DNA from 2 places in the Methylobacterium sp. 13MFTsu3.1M2 genome. Region 2 is predicted to be linked to the other one. Evidence: riboswitches for the same ligand, from Rfam matches in the RefSeq annotation. Region 2 holds a riboswitch; the other holds the start of a gene.

Region 1 (3,439 bases), on a different contig from region 2:
TCCTTCGGGGTGACGTAGCAGAGCATCGCGGTGCCGAACCAGCCGATCATGGCGGCGCCGATGCCCGAGGTGATGTGGTCGTAGCCGGGGGCGATGTCGGTGGTCAGCGGACCGAGGGTGTAGAACGGCGCCTCGCCGCACTCCTTCAGCTGCTTCTCCATGTTGACCTTGATCTTGTGCATCGGCACGTGGCCGGGGCCCTCGATCATCACTTGGCAGCCCTTGTCCCAGGCGACCTTGGTCAATTCGCCCAGCGTCTCCAGCTCGCCGAACTGGGCGGCGTCGTTGGCGTCGGCGATCGAGCCCGGGCGCAGGCCGTCGCCCAGGGAGAACGAGACGTCGTAGGCCCGCATGATGTCGCAGATCTCGTCGAACCGCTCGTAGAGGAACGATTCCCGGTGCCCGGCGAGGCACCAGCGGGCCATGATCGAGCCGCCGCGCGAGACGATGCCGGTGACGCGCCGCGCGGTCAGCGGCACGTGGGCGAGGCGCACGCCGGCATGGATGGTGAAGTAGTCGATGCCTTGCTCGGCCTGCTCGATCAGCGTGTCCTTGAAGACCTCCCAGTCGAGCTTGAGCGGGTCGCCGCCGACCTTCTCCAGCGCCTGGTAGATCGGCACCGTGCCGATCGGGACCGGGCTGTTGCGGATGATCCACGAGCGGATGTTGTGGATGTTGCGGCCGGTGGACAGGTCCATGACCGTGTCGGCGCCCCAGCGGATCGACCAGACGAGCTTCTCGACCTCGTCGGCGGCCGAGGAGGTCACGGCGGAGTTGCCGATGTTGGCGTTGATCTTGACCAGGAAGTTCCGGCCGATCGCCATCGGCTCCAGCTCGGTGTGGTTGATGTTGGCCGGGATGATCGCCCGGCCGCGGGCGATCTCGTCGCGCACGAATTCCGGGGTGATGAAGGGCGGGACCGAGGCCCCGAAGCTCTGGCCGTCCGCGAGCGCGGCCTCGGCGCCCGCGAGCATGGCCTCGCGGCAGACGTTCTCGCGATGGGCGACGTAGATCATCTCCTCGGTGATGATCCCCGCGCGGGCGAACTCGTACTGGGTCACCATCTGGCCCGGGGCCGCCTTGCGGATGGTCCGCTCGGCGGGGCAGGGGGCCACGAGCTTGTCGCCCGCGAATCCGTTATCCTCGGGCTTCACCGCGCGCGGCGCGACGGCCGCGTAGCCGCGGGCCGCGACCCAGGGCTCGCGCACGCCGGGGAGGCCGGCATTGAGGTCGATGCGGGCATCGGTCTCGGTGTAGGGGCCCGACGGGTCGTAGACCCGCACCGGTTCCTCCTTCGGATCGGAGAGGACGATCTCGCGATAGGGGACGCGGATGTCCGGCCGCCCGGCCGGGTTCGCGTACGCCTTGCGCGATCCGGTGACCGGACCCGTGGTCACGGTCTCGGGGCTGCCTTTCACGTCCTTCGGGAGAACGGGTGCGTTCATCGTGGGCCTCTCCTCGTGCTGGAGCGGTCCGGTCCACGCGATGGCCGAGATGAGATGAGGTCGCGCGAGATGCGACCGCAGGTTCCCGTCCCTCCGCCGGTATGAGCCGGATCAGGTTCAAGGGTCAGGGCAGCGTGCCCAATCTCAGCCCTCTTCAGGGCCCCCCTCGGAACGGTTCCAGACTCGGGCCCGCGGACGGCTTTGTCAATGCTGACCGGCCGCCCTAGAAAACACATCCCCGAAACCGTTCGTCCGAACGCACGCGTTCTCTCGCACCGCGATCGCACCGCAATGCGCCTCATCGCCGGCCTCCTGCTCGCCGCGCTCCTCCTCTGCGGGCTGGCCTGCGCCGCGCTCGCGCTCGGGCAGCGCCGGTTCCTCTATCCGGGCGCCTTCGGGCCGCAGAACCCGTGGACGATCCCGCCGGGCCTTGCGACGATCACGGTCGCGACCCCCGACGGCGAGACCCTGCACGGCCTGTGGCGGCCTCCGCGGCCGGGCTGCGGCGTCGTCGTGAGCTTCCACGGCAACGGATCCCGCCCCGAGCCGCACGCGGCCCGCTTCGCCGCGGAGCCCTGGCGGGCGCGCGGCTGGGGCGTGCTCACTGTGGCCTATCGCGGCTATCCCGGCTCCACCGGCAGCCCCAGCGAGGATGGGCTGATCCGCGACGGGCTGGCGGCCGTCGAGGCCGCGCGGGCGCGGGCGCCCGACGCGCCGATCCTCCTCCACGGACACTTCCTCGGGGCCGCCGTGGCCGTGGCCGTCGCCGAACGGGTGCCGACGATCGGCCTGTACCTGGAGGCGCCGTTCGACTCGATGACCCACACCGTGCGGCTGCATGTCCCGCTAGCCCCGATCTGGCTCCTGCGCGACACGTACCGCTCGGACCTGCGCATCCGCGACGGGTCGGCGCCCGTGCTGATCGTGCAGGGCCGCGACGACACGGTGGTGCCGGCCAAGCTGGCGCGGAACCTCGCCGAGGCGGCCGGCCCGCGGGCGCGGATCGACGTGATCCCGGGGGACCACGTCTCCATCCTGGGGAGCCGGGATCGCGAGGCCGAAGCGCTGTTCGGACAGGGCGTCGGTCCGGCCTGCCCGCAGCCGGTGGACCAGCAGGGGTAGGAGAGGGAGGCTCGCGTGGTCGGACGGCGCTCGCAGCGCTGGAGCGCCGAGGATCCGGACGCGCCGGGCGTCCCGGGCCCGCCGGACCCGGTCTGCCCCCTCTGCGAGCGCCCGATCCCGCGCCGCGCCCGCTCCAGCCTCCATCACCTCACGCCGAAGCTGAAGGGCGGGACCCATCGCGGCACGGTCCGGCTGCACCAGATCTGCCACTCGGCGATCCACGCCCGCTACAGCGAGGCGGAGATCGCCAAGCGCCTCGCCGACGTCGAGGCCCTGCGCGCCGATCCGGAGATCGCGCGCTTCCTCGTCTGGATCCGCGGCAAGCCCGACGATTTCCACGCCGCCACGCGCATGACCCGCGAGCGGAAGTCGGCGCGCCGCCAGATCTGACACCTGCCCGGCCGGCGTTTACCGGGCGTTCGTCACATCCGCAGGTGGCCGCCGCCCCGTTCCTTGCCGTCAACCCGAACCGGTCCAGGATCGCCCCGATCGCGAGGGTTCGGACGATGGCCGGGGTCGGGGATACGGGGGATCGACTCGCCTGGGTCGATATCGCCAAGGGGATCTGCATCCTCCTGGTCGTCATGATGCATTCGGTCATCGGCACCGGCGAGGCCATGGGCGGCGAGGGCTTCCTCCACCCGGTCGTCGCCTTCGCGAAGCCGTTCCGGATCCCGGACTTCTTCCTGCTCTCCGGCCTGTTCGTGGGACGGGTGATCGACCGCGACTGGCGCCTGTTCTCCGACCGCCGGGTCGTCCACTTCGCCTATTTCTACCTCCTCTGGCTGGTGATCCAGTCGGTCGCAAAGTACGGCAAGATCGTCGGCGATGCCGGTCCCGCGGCCTTCGCGGTGCATCTCGCCCACGCACTG
Region 2 (3,439 bases):
ATCGGTGTCTCTGTCACGCCGGGGCAGCTGAGGAATTCGTGCAGGACGCCCCGGTAACGCCAGTTCTCCCGGGTGCTGACCAGCTGGTTGCGCCAGTACCGCGTGTGCGCGTCGATGATCTCGAACCGATAGCCGGGCGCACGCAGCTTCGGCATCGTGAAGTCCGCCGGGATGATCAGCTCATCGTCGGCGTCGATGATCAATGCGTACTGCGCGTGACGCCGCGCGAGTTTCAAGGCCTCGTTCCGGTTGAAGGCGAAATCAACCCAGGGGCGCTCGACCAGGGCACCCGGTATGTCCGCGAGCGCGGCACGGACGACATCCTGGGTTCCATCCGTCGAGCCGGTATCGACGACGATCCAATGATCGATGATCGGACGAACAGAATCGAGGCAACGGCGGATAACGTGGGCCTCGTCCTTCACGATCATAGACAAACAGATCGTCGATCCGCGATTCTTCATACCGAAGCCGTCCCGTCGTGCGCTCACGCGTCGGATGCGCAGTCATGAACGCTCCTAGCATTGCCGGAATGCGCTGACAAAACAAACATATCCTTCTGCAAAATTTGGATTAAATATATGAAACGACATATAATCGGCCAGTTATATATAAATACTCCGGCTCACGGTCTTATGACTGCAAATACCCGCGACCGATAGACTGATCGAGCGGATCAGGAGACACCCGCCATCGGGCTGGCACGAGGCCCGAACGCCGTAGGTCATCGGCGCGGGCGTTGGGCCCGCAGCCGATCCCGTGGTGCAGGCCCGGGGCCCGCCACAGGCGCGCCTCGACCAGACAGATCAGCGTCGATCTCCGGCCGCTTCAGCCCCTGAGCGTCATCGTGCTGCCGGAGATGCCGAAATCGCGCAGACGCCTGAGGAACGACATGCCCAGCAGGCTCGTCGACAGGAGCCCGCGCGGGATCACGACCGCATCGACGTCCCGGACCGTGATCGATCCGATCTGCACGATGGCGATCCGGATCGGCGCCACGCGGACCGTGCCGTTCGCGGTGTTCCAGACGCGGGTGAAATCGGTCGGAGTGATCCGGATCCCGATCCGCGCGGCATCCTCCTCGGAGAACGCGCAGGCGCTCGCTCCCGTATCGACCATCATCGGCAGCGAGCGGCCGTCCAGCAGCGCGTTGACGAAGAAGTGGCCGTTGCGCCCGGCCTGGAGAGCCACGCCGGCGGCGTCGACTGCGGGAACGGGCTCCGGCGGCGGCGTGACGGCGAGGGCCACCGGCGCCGGCCTCATGCCGTCGCGCAGCTTCAAGGCGGCCGTGACACCGAGGAAACCGAGCAGGCAGATCAATAGGATTGCGCGCACGCGAGTCCGCCCGTGACGTGGAGTGCCGGCGACCGGAGACGTTCCGGAATCCCGGTGATGAGATGCTAGACCGGTGAAGGGATGATGCGCGATCGCGGTCGCCGCCGCGGCGCGCGCGCCGATTCCGCTCCGCTTGGTGTCCAGATCGTCACCGGGATCGGCGGATTGTCGCGGGAACGACTGGATGCTCGCGGCGCGGGGTTGACCGGCAGCGGCCGGGGAGCCACATCTGCGTCTGTTCCAGGGAGATCCCCGGCAAGGGGCTGAGAAACCGCTGGCACGTCCGTCAGGACCTGCGGCGCGGAAATCCTTCGAACCTGATCCGGCTCATACCGGCGTAGGGATTGGACCGCGGCCGCCTGAAAGGCAGGCCACAGCTTCTCACCGAAGCGCACGGCCCGATCTCCGCGACGGCAATCCGCGGAGATGATTGTGCCCCTCGACCGACCCGCCTCACCGATCGGCCGCCGCCGCAACCCGGACGGCAGCGTCGCGCCGGCGACCCTTCCGGCGCGGACGGACGTCGCCGTGGTCGGCGGCGGGCTGATCGGGCTGTCGATCGCGTGGCGCCTCGCCCGGGCCGGCCGCGCCGTGACGGTGCTGGAGCGGGACACGATCGGGGCGGGCGCGAGCCTCGCGGCCACCGGCATGCTGGCCCCGGCCGCCGAGCACGAGCCGGGCTCCGATCCGCTGCTCCCTCTCGCCCTGGACTCGCTGCGGCTCTGGCCCGAGTTCCGCGACGCCCTGGAGGCCGAGTCCGGCCGGGCGATCGACTACCGCGCCGACGGCACCCTGGTGCTGGCGGTCGGCCGCGACGAGGTCGAGCGCCTGCGCTTCCGCTACGACCTTCAGCGCCGCTCGGGACTCGAGGCCACGTGGCTGCCGGGCAGCGAGGTGCGGCGCCTGGAGCCGGGCCTGCGCCCCTCCGTCACCGCCGGGATCCATTGTCCGCGCGACCATCAGGTCGATCCTCGCCTAGTCATGGACGCCCTCACCGAGGCCTGCCGCCGCGCCGGAGTGATCCTGGCGGAGCGGACCCCCGTCACCGCCCTGGACTGGTCGGGTGGCCGCGTGACCGGGATCCGCGCCGGCGACCGCGTCGTGTCGGCTGAGACCGTCATCCTCGCCTCCGGCGCCTGGAGTGGGGAGGGCGGCCTGCTGCCCGACGCGCTCGCCCTTCCGGTCCGCCCGCTGAAGGGCCAGTCCCTGGCCCTGCGCACCACCGCCCGGACCGGTACCCTGGCGCGGATGGTCTGGACCGAGCAGGTCCACATGGCCCCGAAGAGCGACGGCCAGCTCGTCGTGGGCGCGACCGTGGAGGATTGTGGCTTCCGTCCCGGCGTCACCGCGGGCGGGCTCTACGCCCTGCTGGAGGGCGCCCGCCGGGTGCTGCCCGGCATCGAGGAGATGGAGGTGGAGGCTGTGTGGAGCGGCTACCGACCGACTTCGGACGACGACGCACCGATCCTCGACGCGATCGCCCCTGGCCTCGTCGCCGCCACCGGGCATCACCGCAACGGCTACCTGCTCGCCCCGGTCACCGCCGACGCGATCGCCGCGCTGGTGCTGCGCGGCGCGCTGCCGGAGGTGGCGCGTCCCTTCACCCGCGCGCGCTTCGGCCAGCCGGAAGCGCTGAGGGCCTCGGCATGAAACTCCTGGTCAACGGTGAGCCGCGCGAGTGCGCGGTCGAGACGGTGGACGCCCTGTTCCGCCTCGAGGCGGAGGAGAGCAGTATCGAGAGTCCGCAGGGTGTCGCCATCGCGCTGAACGGCCGCGTTCTGCGCCGCCGGGACTGGGGCGAGACACCGGTCGCGGAGGGCGACCGGGTCGAGATCGTCCGCGCCATGCAGGGAGGTTGAGCATGGACCAGAGTCACACGCCGCCGCGCCCCGAGGGTGGGGATGACAGCCTGACCATCGCCGGGGTGAGGCTGTCGTCCCGGCTGTTCATCGGCACCGCCGGCTACCCGACGCAGGCGATCATGCGCGACGCCGTCGCGGCGAGCGGCGCCGACGTGGTCACCGCCTCGATCCGCCGGGTCTCGCTGCAGGGCCACGGCTCGGACACGGTCAAGATCCTGAAGGGCAAGCGCTTCCTGCCGAAC

The links. Region 2 has a riboswitch for thiamine pyrophosphate ahead of thiO (glycine oxidase ThiO). Riboswitches for the same ligand answer to the same signal wherever they lie in the genome.
Region 1: linked by a shared signal. The riboswitch ahead of thiC (phosphomethylpyrimidine synthase ThiC) and the one ahead of thiO (glycine oxidase ThiO) in region 2 are both predicted to bind thiamine pyrophosphate.

The regions. Positions count from the first base shown of each region.
Region 1 covers NZ_FOMM01000014.1:172,611-176,049, reverse strand. Annotated here, with positions in the region: gene thiC (phosphomethylpyrimidine synthase ThiC) at 1-1,445, opposite strand, end outside; TPP riboswitch at 1,517-1,622, opposite strand; gene BM314_RS15690 (alpha/beta hydrolase) at 1,737-2,567, shown strand; gene BM314_RS15685 (HNH endonuclease family protein) at 2,583-2,957, shown strand; gene BM314_RS15680 (acyltransferase family protein) at 3,074-3,439, shown strand, end outside.
Region 2 covers NZ_FOMM01000004.1:217,234-220,672, reverse strand. Annotated here, with positions in the region: gene BM314_RS04480 (glycosyltransferase) at 1-431, opposite strand, end outside; gene BM314_RS04475 (retropepsin-like aspartic protease family protein) at 829-1,281, opposite strand; TPP riboswitch at 1,569-1,697, shown strand; gene thiO (glycine oxidase ThiO) at 1,762-2,985, shown strand; gene thiS (sulfur carrier protein ThiS) at 2,982-3,194, shown strand; gene BM314_RS04460 (thiazole synthase) at 3,197-3,439, shown strand, end outside.